Regions from separate parts of the Streptomyces sp. NPDC001514 genome, predicted to be linked through region 3. Evidence: riboswitches for the same ligand, from Rfam matches in the RefSeq annotation. Region 3 holds a riboswitch; each other region holds the start of a gene.

Region 1 (4,169 bases), on a different contig from region 3:
CGGGACGGTACGACGCTGCCACTTCGTCCGGGCCGAGCTCGGCAATCTCTACGACGGCTCGTACCGGACGGCGCTGCGGCCCCGGCCGTGTCCGGTCGCTGTCTGCGACTGCCACATCGGGTACGTCCATCTGGAGTCGCTGCCGCTGTACGACGTGTTCGCCGGCGGGGTCCTGGAGCGGATCCCCGCCGCCGCGAACGGGAGGGGTCAGAGCGGGAGCAGATCAGGACGCTTCGGCTCCACGTGATCGCCGGAGGACTCGCCCCGCAGCCGCCGGCCGATCCACGGTACGAGGTACTCGCGCGCCCAGTGGATGTCGTCGCGCCGGACCTCGAGCGTGCCGCGCGGCGGCAGTGGGGGCCACGGCTGGTCCGGGTCGGCCGGCACGTCGATGCCGAGGACCTGGGCGGCGCGGAGTGCGACGCGCGTGTGGCCCTCGGGCGACAGGTGCAGCCGGTCGTCGTCCCAGGCGCGCCTGTCCTGGACCGACTTGAGCGACCAGAGGTCGAGGACCGGGCAGTCGTAGCGGTCGGCGATGGCGCGGACGTGCGCGGTGTACGTGGCGATCTTGCCGCGCAGATGGCGGAGCACGGGCACGCCGCGGGTGTCGAAGCCGGTGGTCACCATGACGGTGCCGACGGCGTCGGTGAGGTCGGCGACGGCTCGTTCGAAGCGCTCGGCGACGTCGTCGGGGTCGGTGCCGGGGCGGATGATGTCGTTGCCGCCCGCGCAGAACGTCACGAGGTCGGGGGCGAGTTCCTTCGCGCGCGGGACCTGTTCCGCCACGATCTGATCGAGCAGGCGGCCGCGTACGGCGAGATTGGCGTAGCGGAACGTGTGCTCCGGTACGCGGTCGTCGAGCAGGACCGCGAGGCGATCCGCCCAGCCCACGAACTGACCCTCGGGTCCGGGGTCCCCGACGCCCTCGGTGAAGCTGTCACCGATCGCCGCGAACGACCCGAATGCGCCATTTGTTCTTGATCTCGAATCGTCTGCCACGTCGAGACATCATTCACGGCGGGAAGTGACCTACGCCACCGTAGGGAGGGGTTGACGGGGCGTGAGATAGACCACCTGGTCAGTTTCCCGCCCAGCGGGAATACGGCGACACAAAGTCGTCCGCCGCCCCCCTTGGTCAGGTCGGGGGGCGGCGGACGCTACTGACGTTACGTCAGGTTCAGAGGGCGACGCCGTGCTGGCGGAGGTACGCCAGGGGGTCGATGTCCGAGCCGTAGTTCGGAGTGGTGCGGATCTCGAAGTGCAGGTGCGGCCCGGTGGAGTTGCCGGTGGAGCCGGAGAGGCCGATCTGCTCCCCGCCGCGGACGCTCTGGCCGGACGAGACCGAGAGGGAGGAGAGGTGGGCGTACTGCGAGTACGTGCCGTCGCTGTGCTGGATGACGACCTGATTGCCGTACGCGCCGGCCCAGCCGGCCGAGACGACGGTGCCGGGGCCGACGGACTTGACGGAGGTGCCGGTGGCGGCGGCGAAGTCGAGTCCGGTGTGGTAGCCGCTGGCCCACATGGCTCCGGCGGTGCGGTAGGCGGTGGTGATGGTCGAGTTGACCGGGGCGAAGTAACCGGAGAAGTTGCTCTGCGGGGCGGGGGCCGCGGCAGCGGCACCCGCGGGAGCCTGGGCGGTGCCCGAACCGGACTCGGCGCGCGCCTGCACGCGCTCGGCCTTCACGGGAGCCTCGGCCTTCGCCTTGACCTTGGCAGGAGCCTCGGCCTTCGCGGGGGCCTTAGTCTTGACCTTGGCAGGAGCCTCGGCCCGCACCTTCGTCTTCGCCTTGGCCGGGGCCTCGGCAGGGGCCTTCCCCTGGACCTTGGCGCCGAGCGCGAGCTTGAGACCCGGGTGGATCAGCGACGGGTTCTCACCGACGGCCTCGCGGTTGTCCGCGTACAGCTTCTTCCAGCCGCCGACGACATCCTGCTCCGCGGCGATCTTCGACAGGTAGTCGCCCGCCACGACGGTGTAGGTCGTGGCGGCCTTACCCGTCTTCGGCGCCTCGGGGGCGGCGGCCTTCTGGGCGACGGCGGCGACATGCTCAGGGGTCACGGTGGGCGCGGACGTGTCCGCTGCGTGCGCACCTGCGGCACCGATGAGCGGGAGCGCGATGGCGGCACCACCCGTGCCCGCGGCGACGAATCCGCGCGTGATCGGGTTGGTCCTCGGACGGCGATGCTTGCCCTTGGGCATGGCGAATTCCTCTCCGGCGCCTACGAGGTGAGCTGTCGGGTTCGGACTGGAGATGCCCGGTCGCGCTTTCACGCGACTTGACCCCTAGCCGTCCGGAACTCCGGAGCGGCGATCTACCTGGGTCCCCCGCTCCTGCCACGCGTGGGGTGGGTGCTTATTCCGGTCGGCGGCAGGATTAGGCGGTCCGACCGGATTGCGGCGACCGTAAGCGAGCAAATCGACGGGAACAAGCCTCCCCAATGACCCGGCATTCACCCAGGCCATATCAACAGGGATTTCCCGGTCACCCTCCGTCGATTACGGACCTCTGATTTCCTTACGGGCAACGGAGATTGATGAGGGGACACGGCAACAGACCGTCACGAATATGATCCCGCTCACGCAACGAGGCCTATCTCCTTTGCAACTGGTGCGTGTTCCACTAAAGCGTCCAATACGGACAGAAGCCTCATTAGGTGCGTTTATCGGCTAGATCTGGCTCAGCAGACGGAAAGGTCAGATCCGGCTGGTCCGGCGCCTCAGCCGCAGCACCACCGCGTCGAGATCACCACGCAGCCCCGTGTCCATTCCGTGATGCAGCAGCACCGCACCCCGGTACACGGTCTCCGTGTCCAGGCACTCGTACGCCGCCGCCGGATCGAGCCCGCGCAGCCTGAGCGCCGGCGGCCGCTCCCCGTAGTGCTGTGCCTGCAGCCACGCCAGGACGACGACCTCGTCGCCGCGTACGTACTGCACGGCGCTCAGCCCGCCCCCGGGCGGCCGCAGCCGGTAGAGCTCGCCGTGCTGCACGACCGGCCTGATCCTCTTATAGAGATCCACCCAGCCGCGGGCCTCGGCCAGCTCGTCCTCGCTCCATCGCGTCAGGTCACCCCCGACGCCCAGCACCCCGGCCATCGCACTGACGAAGCGGAAGCGCAGGGAACTGACCCGGCCATTGAGCTGCACATTCGGGCTGTCCGTCACCCAGGCTGCCATCACCCGGGCCGGATGCACCTGCCCGAAGCCGTGCTGGATGGCCAGCCGGTCCAGCGGATCGGTGTTGTCGGAAGTCCACACCTGATCCGTACGGGAGAGGATCCCCAGATCGATCCGGCCGCCACCGCCGGAGCAGGACTCGAAGGCGACGGTCGGGTGCGCCGCCCGCAGCCGGTCCAGCAGGGCGTAGAGCGCGTGCACGTGCTCGATCCAGAGTTTCTGGGGGTACGGCTCGCCCGGCCAGCCGGAATCCGTGAAGCAGCGGTTGAAGTCCCACTTCACATAGTCGACGGGGGCCGAGGACAGCAGCCCGTCCAGCTGCTCCCAGAGGTACTCCAGGACATCCGCGCGGGCGAGGTTCAGCACCAGCTGGTTGCGGAACTCGGTCCGGGCCCGGCCCGGATGGTGCTGGACCCAGTCCGGGTGGGCGCGGTAGAGATCACTGTCCGGGTTGACCATCTCCGGCTCGACCCAGATCCCGAACTGCATGCCCAGCGCGTGCACTTCGTCGGCGAGCGGCTTCAGCCCCTGCGGGAAGCGGTCCGGATTCGGCGTCCAGTCGCCGAGCCCCGCCCGGTCGCTCGTGCGCTGCCGGAACCAGGCGTCGTCCACGACGAAGAGCTCGACCCCGATCCCGGCGGCCCGGCGCGCCAGGGCCCGCTGCTGGTCCTCCGAGATGTCGAAGCCGGTGGCCTCCCAGGAGTTGTAGAGGACCGGCCGGGAGGCCCGCGCGTCCGGAATCACGTGCGCCAGCTGCCAGGCGTGCCAGGCCCGGCTGGCCCCGCCGAAGCCCTTGTCGGTCCACAGCCCGGAGAAGACGGGTGTGGTGTACGCCTCACCGGGCGCGAGGAGCAGCAGCCCGGAGTCGTCGTATCCGGCGCCGCCGCTGATCTGCACCTGGCCGTCGGGCAGGTGCTGTACGGCGATCCGCCATGATCCCGACCAGCCGAGCGCGCAGCCGTACACCTCGCCCCTCTCCTCGGTGGCCTCGCCGTCG
Region 2 (4,169 bases), on a different contig from region 3:
GGGGCGCGGTAGGTCCGCATCCGTGGGGCGGACCGGGCAGGAGACCTTTGGTGGGGCAGCGAGCAGGCGACAGCGACGACGGCATCGACGACGGCATCGACGACGGCATCGACGACGGCATCGACGACGACAGCGTCGGCGACGGCCCCGCGGGCGACGGCCGGATCGGCGACGGCCCCGCGGGCGACGGCGGCATCGGCGATGGCAGCGTCGGCGACGCGCCGCGTCGTGACGGCGGCCGCCGGATCGTCGGGGTGCTGCCCGTGCTGCTCGTCATCGGCGGGATCTTCTTCGATCTGGCCACCCCGGCGTCGTACACCGCCTCTCCCCTCTTCGCCGCGTCGCCGCTGGTCGCCGCGCCCTTCTTCGCCCTGCAGTACACCGTGCTGGCCGGCGTCGCCGCCGTCGCGGCGGAGGCAGGACTGCAGGTGTACAACGGCACGGTCACCGAAATCCCGTCGGTGACCGAGCTGCTGACCGTGGTCACCGTCGCCGTGCTGGCCCTGTTCATCAATCGGATCGTGCGCCGCGGCAGCGCGCGCCTCGCCTCCGCGCGCGTCGTCGCGGAGGCCGCCCAGCGGGCGGTACTGCCCTCGCCCGCCGAGCGGATCGGCGGCCTGCAGGTCGCCGCGCGGTATGAGGCGGCGCAGGCGGACGCGTTCATCGGCGGGGACCTGTTCGCCGTGCAGGACACTCCGTACGGGGTGCGGCTGGTGGTCGGGGACGTGCGGGGGAAGGGGCTGAACGCGGTCGAGGCGGTGGCTGTCGTGCTCGGGGCGTTCCGGGAGGCGGCCGAGCAGGAGCCGTCGCTGGAGGGGGTTGCGCGGCGGCTGGAGCGGGCGCTGGCGCGGGAGGGCACGAGACGCTCGGGGCTCGATGTGTTCGAGGGGTTCACCACCGCCGCGCTCGCCGAGATCCCGATCGGCGACGGACGTGTGCGGGTGGTCAACCGGGGCCATCCGCCGCCGCTCGTGCTGCGCGCGGACGGCGTGCTGGACATCCTGGAGCCGAGCGAGCCCGCGCTGCCGCTTGGCATGGGTGATCTCGGCGCCTGGCCGGACCGGGTGGACGAGGCGGCGTTCCCGGCCGGGGCCACGCTGCTGCTCTACACGGACGGGCTGTCAGAGGCGCGCGACGCGCACGGCGTCTTCTACGATCCGCGCCGGCGGCTGGGCGGCCGTATCTTTCCCGGCCCCGAGGAACTGCTGGACGCGCTCGTCGCCGACGTGCGGCGGCATACGGGCGGTGCGACGACGGACGACATGGCGCTGCTGGCGGTAAGCCGGCCGGGGGAGCGGGAGCCGAAGCGACGCCGGACGATGCCGGTGGTTCCCTGAATCGCGACGGAACGTAATCGAAAGGGAGCCCTCCGCATAACATTTGATGCACCGTCAGAATTGGTGGGGTGGGTGTGGTGGGGTCAACTCGCCCGATTCCCCCCTCTTGTGGCCGGAAAGTCCAGGCCAATATCGTTAATGATCACTGGGAACAGCTTGGAATAGGACCCCGGTGTCTATTAACGTTCGATAACGCAGCGCGGTCGTCCCAGCCGTCGCAAGAGACGGCACCGTGCGCACGCGCCGAATCCCGTAAGGGAACCGGGGAACCACCAATTGGGGTGAATCGGGCACTTCGCGGTGCTCGTAGGAGACCTTCCTGCTCCGAACCCGTCAGCTAACCCGGTAGGCGAGAAGGAAGGAAAGGAGCACGCCTCCGTGGCGTCCAACGAGCCTGCCCTCCAAGAACCTCCCACCACAGAGTGGGTTCCCACCGCAGAGTGGGCTCCCGCCGCCGGGACGGAGGAGTGGAACCCGACCGAGGAGTCAGTCCGCCCGGTCCGTGGCAGGCACCGCGTCGTCAAGCAGCGCAACGGACTCGCCCGGAGCTCCACCGTCCTCGGAGTCGGCGTCATCGCCGCGGTCGGCGCGGGCGGCATGGCCACCGCGCAGGACAAGCCCGCCGTCTCCATATCCCTTCCCGACACCATCACGGACAACCTCCCGGACGCCAAGTCGCTGCCGGGTGTGGGCTCCCTGATGTCGGACGAGTCCGACGAGCAGGACGGCAACCGGAACGAGGCGCCGCTCACCGCGCTCTCCGTCGCCGACACGGCGTCCGCCGAGGGCGGCGAGGAGAGCGCCACCGGCGCGGGCGAGGCGCTGCGCGCCCGCATCCTCCAGCAGGCCGAGCAGCAGCAGGCCGAGGCCGACGCCGAGGCGAAGGCGGCCGCGGAGAAGGCAGCTGCCGAGAAGGCTGCGGCGGAGGCGAAGGCCCAGCAGACCGAGGCCGAGGCCGCGGCCGCGGAGGCGAAGCGGCTGGCCGAGGAGGAGGCGGCGCGCAAGGCGGAGGCCGAGCGGCTCGCCAAGCTCGCCGCGAGCTACTCGCTGCCGACGTCCTCGTACACGATCACCTCGACCTTCGGCCAGGCCGGCTCGATGTGGTCCTCCGGGTACCACACCGGCCTCGACTTCGCCGCGCCCACGGGCACGCCGACGAAGGCCGTGCACGGAGGCACCGTCAAGTCGGCGGGCTGGTCCGGGTCGTACGGCTACCGCATCGTGCTGGAGCTCGAGGACGGCACCGAGGTCTGGTACTGCCACCTGTCGTCGATGACCGTCGGCGTGGGGCAGACGGTCACGACGGGCGAGACGATCGGACGCGTCGGCGCGACCGGCAATGTCACCGGCCCGCATCTGCACCTGGAGGTGCACACGGCGGGTGGCGACGGAGTGGACCCGGCGGCGTGGCTGCGGGACAAGGGCCTCAGCGTCTGAGTCGTCGACTCGTCGTTTCGCTGAATCGCTGATTGGCTGATTCGTCGGTTCGCTGTACGACTCTCGGCGTTCGCGTTTCGCGTTCCCGTTCGCCTTCACGCTTCGCTTTGACGTTCACATCGGCTGCGCCCACTCCCGGGCGTCCCCTCATGCTCGTACGACCCGGCAGCCCCGGCAGCCCTGGCGGCACCCCCCCGACGCCAGGGCTGTCGGTCTATCCCCGGTACGGGTTGTAGCCCCCGTAGTCCCGGTACGGCGCAGGCGCCGGCAGCCAGACCCCGCCCGCCGCCTGGACCGCGTACACGAGGGCCGGGGACGCCACGTGCTTGCGTTGCCAGAGGTGGTGGAGCAGTTCCTGCTCGCGGGCCACGAAGTCCGGGCCCGCCGTGCCGCGGTGGGCGCGGTGGCGCAGGAAGGCCAGGGAGGTTGCGAAGGCCTCGTACTCGGACACGGCGCGGGCGGCCGCGGGCCCGTGGGTGCGGCCCGCCATGTCGCGTGCCATCGTGCGCGCCCGCATGGAGGAGAGGGCGAGCGGCTCGGCGGGGGAGAGCCAGCCCGCCGCGGCGTACGCGGGGAGCTGGGTCGCGACCGTACGGAGCTCACGCTGCCGGGTCCAGACCGCCAGCCAGGTCAGCAGTCCGAAGGCCGGCACCATGAACGCCGCGTACACCGCGTAGAAGCCCCACGGGCCGAACACCCCCGAGCCGTTCCACAGCGCATGCATGCCCATCGCCATCGCGAGGCCGAGCAAGGGCAGCGCGGTCCTGCGGAACCTCCTGCGCCGTGCCGTGATCGCCGCGACGCCGAAGCCGATGCCCGTCAGCACCGTGAAGAGCGGATGCGCGAACGGCGACATCACGATCCGTACGAAGAAGGTCGCCGCGGTGACGGATGCGAAGCCGGAGTGGCCGAACTCCTGGTCCTCACCGAAGGCGTTGCCGAGATAGAGGATGTTCTCGGTGAAGGCGAAGCCGGTCGCGGTGAAGCCGGCCACGACGACGCCGTCGACGATCCCCGTGAAGTCCCCTCGCCGGAAGCGGAAGATGAGCAGGATGGCGGCCGCTTTGGCGCTCTCCTCCACGATCGGGGCGACGACGGTCGCGCCGATCGTGTCCGCGGACGTCGGGTCGGCGGTCGCGGTGGCTATCCACTGGGTCGCGAACGAGTTCGCGATGATCGCCACGAGCGCGGCCGCGCAGGCGCCCCAGGCGAAGGCGAAGAGCAGGTTCCGCCAGGGGCCCGGCTCGACGCGGTCCAGCCAGCGGAACGCCGCCATCAGCAGCGGGACCGGCAGCAGGGCGAGACCGAGGCCCACCAGAAAGCCCTCGGTGCCGGTCTGCTCACGCACCAGCGCGAGGATGACCAGGCCGGAGAGGGCGAGCAGGGTGACGAGGA
Region 3 (4,169 bases):
CAGGAGATCGTGCTCGCTTCGGACGCGGACGGCGCCGACGCCGCCCTCGACCGTCTGGCGAAGCTGGTCGCCGAGGGTCTCGAGGAGCTCCCCGAGACCGTCTGACCCGGCCCGGTCCCGGTCCGGACCCCGGCTGCCCGCTCGCGGGAGTGAGCCTTATCCCGGCCGGCAAAGAACAAATGAATGGAAACGGCGGAGCCGCAGCAACCGGGAATTACCGGTCTGCGGCTCTGCTGTTTGAAATAGCCCCTCTTTGTATACGGCGCTTTTGTTAATTGCGGGCACTCGCCGTGTTTACGGAATGTTGCGAACTCCTCACTGCCCCGCGCGCCGTGATACGCAACCGGTGCGCCCCCGTCATCCGTTCGGCGTGCATCGCGGTGAGCGCCCGCGCCCGCTCCGCGTCGCCGCGCGACACCGCGTCCACGATCGCGCCGTGCTCGGCCCAGGACTCCACCGGCCGGGCGGGCTGCTCGACGGCGTACATCCAGGCGATCTTGTGCCGGAGCTGGGTCAGCAGCGCGATGAGGCCGGGGCTGCCGGAGGCCTGCGCGAGGGTCTCGTGGAACCAGCCGCCGAGCGAGCGCAGATCCTCGCCCTGACCCCGGCGCGCCCGCTCCTGGCCGAGTCTGACCAGGCCGCGCAGCACTTTGAGGTGGGCCTCGGTGCGCCGCTGCGCGGCGCGCGCGGCACCCAGTGGCTCCAGCAGCATCCGGATCTCCAGCAGGTCGGCGGCCTCCTGCTCGGTGGGCTCGGCGACGCACGCTCCGGCGTGTCTGCGGGTGACGACGAAGCCCTCCGACTCCAGGGTGCGCAGCGCTTCGCGCACCGGGACGCGTGAGACGCCGTAGCGGCGCGCCAGCTGCTCCTCGGTGAGCCGGCTGCCGCGCTCGAAGACACCGGAGACGATGTCGTCGCGGATGGCCGTGCATACCGAGCGCGCAGGAATGCGCATACCGAACCTCCGTCTTTAATCCGCGCGAAACCCAGTCGAGCGATGTCTGTTCGGTGACTCTATTGCAGTGGGCCGGAATTTCCGATGGCCTACGGGAATCCATGGATATCTTTTGGCCGGAATACACCGAAAGCCCCGGCCGGTCTCCATGACCGGGCCGGGGCCCTACCGCGGGGAGGCGGGTCTCAGACGCTGACGCCGTGGCCGCGCAGATACGCGACCGGGTCGATGTCCGAGCCGTAGTCGGGGCTCGTGCGGGCCTCGAAGTGGAGGTGCGGGCCCATCGAGTTGCCGGTGGACCCGGACAGGCCGATCTGCTGGCCCGGGGTGACGGTCTGGCCGACCGAGACGCCGATGGACGACAGATGGCCGTACTGGGTGTACGTGCCGTCCTTCATCTTGATCACGATGTTGTTGCCGTACGCGCCGCCCCAGCCGGCCTCCACGACCGTGCCCATGCCGACGGCGACGACCGAAGTGCCGGAAGGGGCGTGGAAGTCGACCCCGGTGTGGCTCCCGGAGGACCAGACCGAGCCGCCCGCCTGGTAGCCCGTGCTGATGTACGAGCCGGCGACCGGGAGCGTGTAGGACATCAGGCGCTTGCGCTCGGCCTCGCGGGCAGCGCGCTCCTGGGCCTCGCGGGCCGCCTTGACGCGGGCTTCGGCCTTGCGCTTCGCCTCGGCCTCGGCCTTCGCGCGGGCCGCGGCCAGGTCGGCCTCCCGCTGCTGGGCGTCGGCCTGGGCGTCGATCTGCTCGGCGAGGGTGTCGGCGGCGACGATGGCCTGGTTCAGGCCGGTGTCCTCGAGGGCGGGGCTTTCCGTGTCGGCGGCGAGCGCCGGGGAGGCGAGGGTTCCGATGACGCCGGTGGTGGCGAGGGCTGCGGCTCCGGCCAGACCCGCGCGCTTGCGCGTCAGACGGCTCGGACCACGATGCTTCCCGGTGGCACGGGTGAACGCCATGAAGTGGCTGATCCTTTCCTTCCTTCTCGCCTACCGGGTTAGCTGACGGGTTCGGAGCAGGAAGGTCTCCTACGGGCCCCTCCGCACGGGTGCGAAGGCGTCCGATTCACCCCAGGGGACGTGTGGGTCCCCGGCTCCCCAGGCTCGCGCCCGACGGGGACTCGGCGATGGCTGTCCGATGCCGCGGATGCGGCTGGTGCAACCGACGGACAGCGCAGAAGACGCTAAGCGGGACATCTTTCAATCACCAAACGGACACGGAGATTTGTTGTGCATGCCACAGGTCAGACACGCAGCCTCTCCAACAAAACGGACATACGGAAGGGCCCCGTTGGCACGATGCCAACGGGGCCCTCCGGGTGCGCCGGAGCCGACCGGCAGTCAATCAGCCCGTGACAACGGTCACTTCACCGATTCCCAGAGCCTTGACCGGCTCCTCGATCTCGGACGCGTCGCCGACGAGGACGGTGACGAGCCGGTCCACCGGGAAGGCGTTGACGACCGCGGCCGTGGCCTCGACGGTGCCGGTCCCGGCCAGGCGCGTGTACAGCTGGGCCTGGTAGTCGTCCGGAAGGTGCTGCTCGACCTGGTCGGCCAGCGTGCCCGCGACCGACGCCGCGGTCTCGAACTTCAGCGGGGCCACACCCACCAGGTTCTGTACGGCGACATCGCGCTCGGCGTCGGTGAGGCCCTCCGCGGCGAGGGTGCGCAGCACCTTCCAGAGGTCGTCCAGCGCCGGGCCGGTGTGCGGGGTGTCGACGGAGCCGCTGATGGCGAGCGTGGCCGCGCCCGTGCCGTCGGCGGAGGAGCGCAGGACCTGGGCGAAGGCCCGCACCCCGTACGTGTACCCCTTCTCCTCGCGCAGGACGCGGTCCAGGCGGGAGGTGAGGGTGCCGCCCAGGCAGTACGTGCCGAGGACCTGGGCCGGCCAGACCCGGTCGTGCCGGTCCGGGCCGATGCGGCCGATGAGGAGCTGCGTCTGGACCGCGCCGGGGCGGTCGACGATGACGACGCGGCCCGTGTCGTCGGCGGTGATCGGCGGCACGGGACGGCTCTCGGCCGCGCCGCCGGTCCAGTCGTCGAGGGTGTCGGCCAGCACGGCGTCCAGATCGACTCCGGTGAGGTCGCCGACGATCACGGCGGTAGCGGCTGCGGGCCGGACGTGGGCTTCGTAGAAGGCCCGTACGGCCGCGGAGTCGATGCGCTCGACGGTCTCCTCACTGCCCTGGCGGGGGCGGGACATCCGGGAGGAGGCCGGGAAGAGCTGCTTGGAGAGCTCCTTGGCGGCGCGGCGGGCCGGGTTGGCGGTCTCGTGCGGGATCTCGTCCAGTCGGTTCCGCACGAGCCGCTCGACCTCGCTGTCGGCGAAGAGCGGCGCGCGCAGGGCCTCGGCGAGCAGGCCGAGCGCCTTGGGGAGGCGGGAGACCGGCACCTCCAGGGAGACACGGACGCCGGGGTGGTCGGCGTGCGAGTCGAGGGTGGCGCCGCAGCGCTCCAGCTCCGCGGCGAACTCCTCCGCCGTGTGCTTGTCGGTGCCCTCGGAGAGCGCCCGCGCCATGATCGTGGCGACGCCGTCGAGGCCCTCGGGCTCGGCGTCCAGCGGGGCGGTGAGGAAGATCTCCACGGCCACGACCTGCTGGCCGGGACGGTGGCAGCGCAGGACGGTCAGTCCGTTGTCGAGCAGGCCGCGCTCGGGGGCGGGGAAGGCCCACGGCCTGGCCTCGCCTGCCTGCGGCTGCGGGTGGAAGTCCATGGTCACGGCAGCGTCGGTCACTGGTCCGCCCCCTCTGCGTCGTCGTTGTCCTCGGTGGCCTCGGCCGCTTGGACGGGTTCGTACACCAGCACCGCCCGGTTGTCCGGGCGCAGCCGGGCCTGGGCGACTGCCTTGACCTCCTCGGCGGTGACGTCGAGGACCCGCGAGACGGCGCTGAGCGCCAGCTGGGGGTCGCCGAACAGCACGGCGTACCGGCACAGTTCGTCGGCGCGGCCCGCGACCGTGCCGAGCCGGTCCAGCCACTCGCGCTCCAGCTGGGCCTGGGCGCGCTCCATCTCCTCGGGCGTGGGGCCCTCGGCTGCGAACCGCTCCAGCTCGTCGTCGACGGCGGCCTCGATGTCGGGCACCTCGACCCCGGCGGACGTCTTCACGTCCAGCCAGCCGAGCGAGGGCGCCCCGGCGAGCCGCAGCAGGCCGAAGCCCGCGGCGACGGCCGTGCGGTCGTGGCGCACCAGGCGGTTGTGCAGCCGGGACGACTCGC
Region 4 (4,169 bases), on a different contig from region 3:
CGAGCGCGACGATCAGCGAGCAGACCACCAGGGCGAGGAAGGCCGCCCGGCCGGTGAGCCGGGAGCGGCGGGCCTGGCGGCGGTTCTGCGAGCGGTAGACGCGGGCGGCGGTCTGCTCGCCGAGCAGCCGCAGTCGGGTCGCGGTGGAGAACCGGTCCCGGGCCATGTGCGCGCCTCCCCTTTACGTACGTACGTCCCCGCACACGGTACGGGACCGGGTGCGGGGACGTACGGAAGCGGGGGTGTCAGCCCTTGAACCGCGGGAACGCCGAGCGGCCCGCGTACACCGCGGCGTCGTCGAGGATCTCCTCGATGCGCAGCAGCTGGTTGTACTTGGCGACGCGCTCGGAGCGGGCCGGGGCGCCGGTCTTGATCTGGCCGCAGTTGGTGGCGACGGCCAGGTCGGCGATGGTGACGTCCTCGGTCTCGCCGGAGCGGTGGGACATCATGCACTTGAAGCCGTTGCGCTGGGCCAGCTCGACGGCGTCCAGGGTCTCGGTCAGCGAACCGATCTGGTTGACCTTGACCAGCAGCGCGTTCGCGGCGCCGTCCTCGATGCCGCGGGCGAGGCGCTCCGGGTTGGTGACGAACAAGTCGTCGCCGACCAGCTGCACCTTGGCGCCGAGCTTGTCGGTGATGACCTTCCAGCCGGCCCAGTCGTCCTCGAACAGCGGGTCCTCGATGGAGACGAGCGGGTACGCGGAGACGAGCTCCTCGTAGTACTCGGTCATCTCGGCGGCCGAGCGCTCCTTGCCCTCGAAGAGGTACTTGCCGTCCTTGTAGAACTCGGAGGCGGCGACGTCGAGCGCGAGGGCGATGTCCTTGCCGGGCGCGTAACCGGCCTGCTTGATGGCCTCGAGGATGAGGTCGAGGGCGTCGCGGTTGGAGTTCAGGTTCGGGGCGAAGCCGCCCTCGTCGCCGAGACCCGTGGAGAGGCCGCGCTCCTTCAGGACCTTCTTGAGGGTGTGGTAGACCTCGGTGCCCCAGCGCAGTGCCTCGGAGAAGGACTCCGCACCGATCGGGGCGATCATGAACTCCTGGATGTCCACGTTGGAGTCGGCGTGCGAGCCGCCGTTCAGGATGTTCATCATCGGCACCGGCAGGAGGTGCGCGTTCGGGCCGCCCAGGTAGCGGAAGAGGGGGAGGTCCGAGGCCTCGGAGGCGGCGTGGGCGACGGCCAGGGAGACGCCGAGGATGGCGTTGGCGCCGAGGGACCCCTTGTTGTCGGTGGCGTCGAGGTCGAACATCGCCTGGTCGATCAGGCGCTGCTCGGTGGCGTCGTAGCCGACGAGCTCGGGGCCGATCTGCTCGATGACGGCGAGGACGGCCTTCTCCACGCCCTTGCCCATGTAGCGGTTCTGGTCTCCGTCACGGAGCTCAATGGCCTCGAACGCACCGGTGGAGGCGCCGGAGGGCACGGCAGCACGGCCGGTGCTGCCATCGTCGAGGCCGACCTCGACCTCGACCGTGGGGTTGCCTCGGGAGTCCAGGATTTCCCGGGCTACGACGACGTCGATGGACGGCACGAGCATCTCCTTCTGGGATGTGACGCTAGATGTGACGCATGCAGTGCAGGGTCGCTTCGGCCTTGCGACATGAGCCTATCCGGCCCGGGGGCATCGGCCAGCCGGTGCCCGCCTCGTGGGACGAAAAAGGGTACGGAACAGACAGAAACCCCGGCCCGGCGCATACGGGGGAAGGGTGCGCCGGGCCGGGGGGCCGGGGGGGGACGGGGATGCGTGCGGCCGGTGGTCCGCCGGGTCCACCGGACTGCGGGAGCTCGGTGGTCCGCCGGGTCCACCGGGCTACGGGAGCCCCTGGGTGCGACTACGGAAGTCCCGGGGGCCGGGTCGGGGAGCCCCGGTCCCGGGATCGGTCCCGGAGTCGGGTCGTCAGCTCAGGTGGAGCTTCTGGCCCGGGTTGATGACGTCCGCGTCGTCGATGACGTCCTTGTTCAGGTCGAACAGCTTCTTCCAGCCGCCCTTGACCTTCTCGGCCTCGGCGATCTTGCTGAGCGTGTCGCCGGCCTTGACCGTGTACTCACCGTCGCCCTTCTTGACCGGGGCGGCCGGGCGGGCGGAGCGGGTCGTCGGGACCTCGGCGCGCTTCGGGGCCGGGGCGGGGGTCTCGGCCTTGGGCGCGGCGGGCTTCGGGGCGGCCTCGGCGGCGCCACCGGTGTACGCGGCGTTGGACAGGCCCACGCCGCAGTGCGGCCACGCGCCCTTGCCCTGGCCGGCCAGGACCTTCTCGGCGATCGTGATCTGCTGGGCCTTCGAGGCCTGGTCGGCGGTGGCGGCGTACGCCGTGCCGCCGTACGCGGCCCAGGTGGAGGCCGTGAACTGCAGACCGCCGTAGAAGCCGTTGCCCGTATTGATGGACCAGTTGCCGCCGGACTCGCACTGGGCGACCGCGTCCCACTCGGAGGCGGTGGCGGCGGACGCCGTGCCGGCCGCCACGAGCGGCGCGGCGATCACGGCACCGGTGACACCGGCGAGCGCGACGAGACGGGTGGCTTTGGACGGGCGACGGTGCTTGCCCTTGCCGGAAAGCAGCATGGAGTTTTCCCCTCACCGACGCCTACGAGGTGAGCTGTCGGGTTCGGGCCAAGTGAGTTGCCCGGCCGCGCGACCTGCGCGCGGCTTCACCCCAAGCCGTGACCGTCCCTCATCGGGCGGACGCGGCACTTACCTTGGGTCCCCCGCTCCTGCCTACGGCGCTTGACGCGACGACTGTTCCCTTCGACCGACGGCAGGATTCGGCGTGACGGTCGACGGGGCCCGCGATGGCGAACGGTTCAGACCGTAAACGCACTTCTCCCCGATGTTCAAAGACGAACATCGGGGAGAAATCACCCTTAACCGCCGCGGACAGATGTCCGTTTTCGCAGGTGAGAGGCGGGATGACCGGACTTGGCAGGCGCAACGCGTCAGTTGACGGGAAGAGACCCATATCTCACTTGCACAGAAGTGGACATAAGCACTCGAAGCGCTTCCGGCGCGCTACCTCACTACTTCTCCAACTGCTCCTTCTCCAGGCCCTGATCGAGGCCCAGGTCGAGGCTCTGGCCAGGGAGGATGAGGTCGGGGTCGGAGCCGACGGTCTCCTGGTTCGCCTCGTACAGCGCGGGCCAGCCGCCCGGCACCTCGTTCGCGTCCGCTATCGCCCACAGGTTGTCGCCGGGGCGGACGGTGTACTCATCTGCCGCAGCAGCACCGTCTCGTGCCGATGCGTCATCTCGTGAGGCATGACGACCAGATTCACGCTCATTGACCGAATTGCCCGCCTCATCCTCATTGGTGGCGGGGGCGCCGCGGTGCTTGCCGGAGCCGTCCTCGACACCGGCGTCGGCCCCGTCGCCGTTGGCCACATCCTGGGTGGGGGCGGTCGACTCGGGGGTGGCGGACGGCTCGGCGGACGTCTTGCCCGAGTCCTGCCCGGAGGCGCCCTGGGACTGCGCGGGCGCGGGCGAGGCCGAGGGCGACGTCACGGCGTCGGCCCCGTCGCCGAACGACGGCGGGTCCACCTCGTCGTCCTGCGAGCCGGTCGTGTCGCTCTTGGCGGTGCCGGGCGTCACACCCGGGTCGGCCTTGCCCCCGCCGGCCGCGAGGCCGGTGATCACGGCGCAGCTCGGCCACGCCGTCGGACCCTGCGCGGCGAGGACCTTCTCGGCGACCGCGATCTGCTGCGAGCGGCTGGCGAGGTCGGCGCGCGGCGCGTACGCCGTACCGCCGTACTGCTCCCAGGCGTCCTGGGAGAACTGCAGTCCGCCGTAGTAGCCGTTGCCGAGGTCGGCACTCCACATGCCGCCGCTCTCGCAGTCCGCGACGCGGTCCCAGGTGGCGGCGTCGGCGGCGGAAGCGGAACCCGCGCCGAGCAGCGGGATGGCGATGGCGGATCCGGTCACGCCTGCTGCGACGACGAGGGCGGGAGCCTGGCGGGGGCGGCGGTGTCGACCGTTCCCGGAGAGCATGCGGTTGGCCTTCCGTGTGACTGCAGGGGACGGGTGAGCCCCCAGGGGACCGAGGAGTCCCGAGTTGACCGTGAACGTAGCCGCATTCGAACGTCAGTCACAAGTCGATGCAGCGGAGATCACGTGAAAGTCACAGATTTGACGGACCGTCAGTTGGATTCGGAGGTGAACGTAACGGGCAGAGTGCGCAATCCGCGCA

The links. A riboswitch is a leader RNA that binds a small molecule or an ion and turns the genes downstream of it on or off. The one in region 3 is predicted to bind cyclic di-AMP.
Region 1: it holds a riboswitch for cyclic di-AMP, as region 3 does, so the genes downstream of both, ACWCXB_RS08265 (M23 family metallopeptidase) here and ACWCXB_RS22585 (M23 family metallopeptidase) in region 3, are expected to answer to the same signal.
Region 2: it holds a riboswitch for cyclic di-AMP, as region 3 does, so the genes downstream of both, ACWCXB_RS34515 (M23 family metallopeptidase) here and ACWCXB_RS22585 (M23 family metallopeptidase) in region 3, are expected to answer to the same signal.
Region 4: it holds a riboswitch for cyclic di-AMP, as region 3 does, so the genes downstream of both, ACWCXB_RS19420 (transglycosylase family protein) here and ACWCXB_RS22585 (M23 family metallopeptidase) in region 3, are expected to answer to the same signal.

Annotation. Positions count from the first base shown of each region.
Region 1 covers NZ_JBSFHO010000005.1:112,765-116,933, forward strand. Annotated here, with positions in the region: gene ACWCXB_RS08255 (STM4011 family radical SAM protein) at 1-247, shown strand, start outside; gene ACWCXB_RS08260 (SGNH/GDSL hydrolase family protein) at 208-999, opposite strand; gene ACWCXB_RS08265 (M23 family metallopeptidase) at 1,178-2,197, opposite strand; cyclic di-AMP (ydaO/yuaA leader) riboswitch at 2,200-2,360, opposite strand; gene ACWCXB_RS08270 (alpha-galactosidase) at 2,693-4,169, opposite strand, start outside.
Region 2 covers NZ_JBSFHO010000051.1:20,666-24,834, reverse strand. Annotated here, with positions in the region: gene ACWCXB_RS34520 (PP2C family protein-serine/threonine phosphatase) at 165-1,337, shown strand; cyclic di-AMP (ydaO/yuaA leader) riboswitch at 1,569-1,704, shown strand; gene ACWCXB_RS34515 (M23 family metallopeptidase) at 1,716-2,774, shown strand; gene ACWCXB_RS34510 (PrsW family intramembrane metalloprotease) at 2,989-4,169, opposite strand, start outside.
Region 3 covers NZ_JBSFHO010000021.1:122,455-126,623, reverse strand. Annotated here, with positions in the region: gene ACWCXB_RS22595 (HPr family phosphocarrier protein) at 1-105, shown strand, start outside; gene ACWCXB_RS22590 (GntR family transcriptional regulator) at 272-955, opposite strand; gene ACWCXB_RS22585 (M23 family metallopeptidase) at 1,141-1,914, opposite strand; cyclic di-AMP (ydaO/yuaA leader) riboswitch at 1,928-2,091, opposite strand; gene ACWCXB_RS22580 (M16 family metallopeptidase) at 2,300-3,667, opposite strand; gene ACWCXB_RS22575 (M16 family metallopeptidase) at 3,685-4,169, opposite strand, start outside.
Region 4 covers NZ_JBSFHO010000017.1:43,531-47,699, reverse strand. Annotated here, with positions in the region: gene ACWCXB_RS19430 (FtsB family cell division protein) at 1-166, opposite strand, end outside; gene eno (phosphopyruvate hydratase) at 246-1,532, opposite strand; gene ACWCXB_RS19420 (transglycosylase family protein) at 1,893-2,555, opposite strand; cyclic di-AMP (ydaO/yuaA leader) riboswitch at 2,560-2,726, opposite strand; gene ACWCXB_RS19415 (transglycosylase family protein) at 3,008-3,970, opposite strand; gene ACWCXB_RS19410 (cytochrome P450 family protein) at 4,120-4,169, opposite strand, start outside.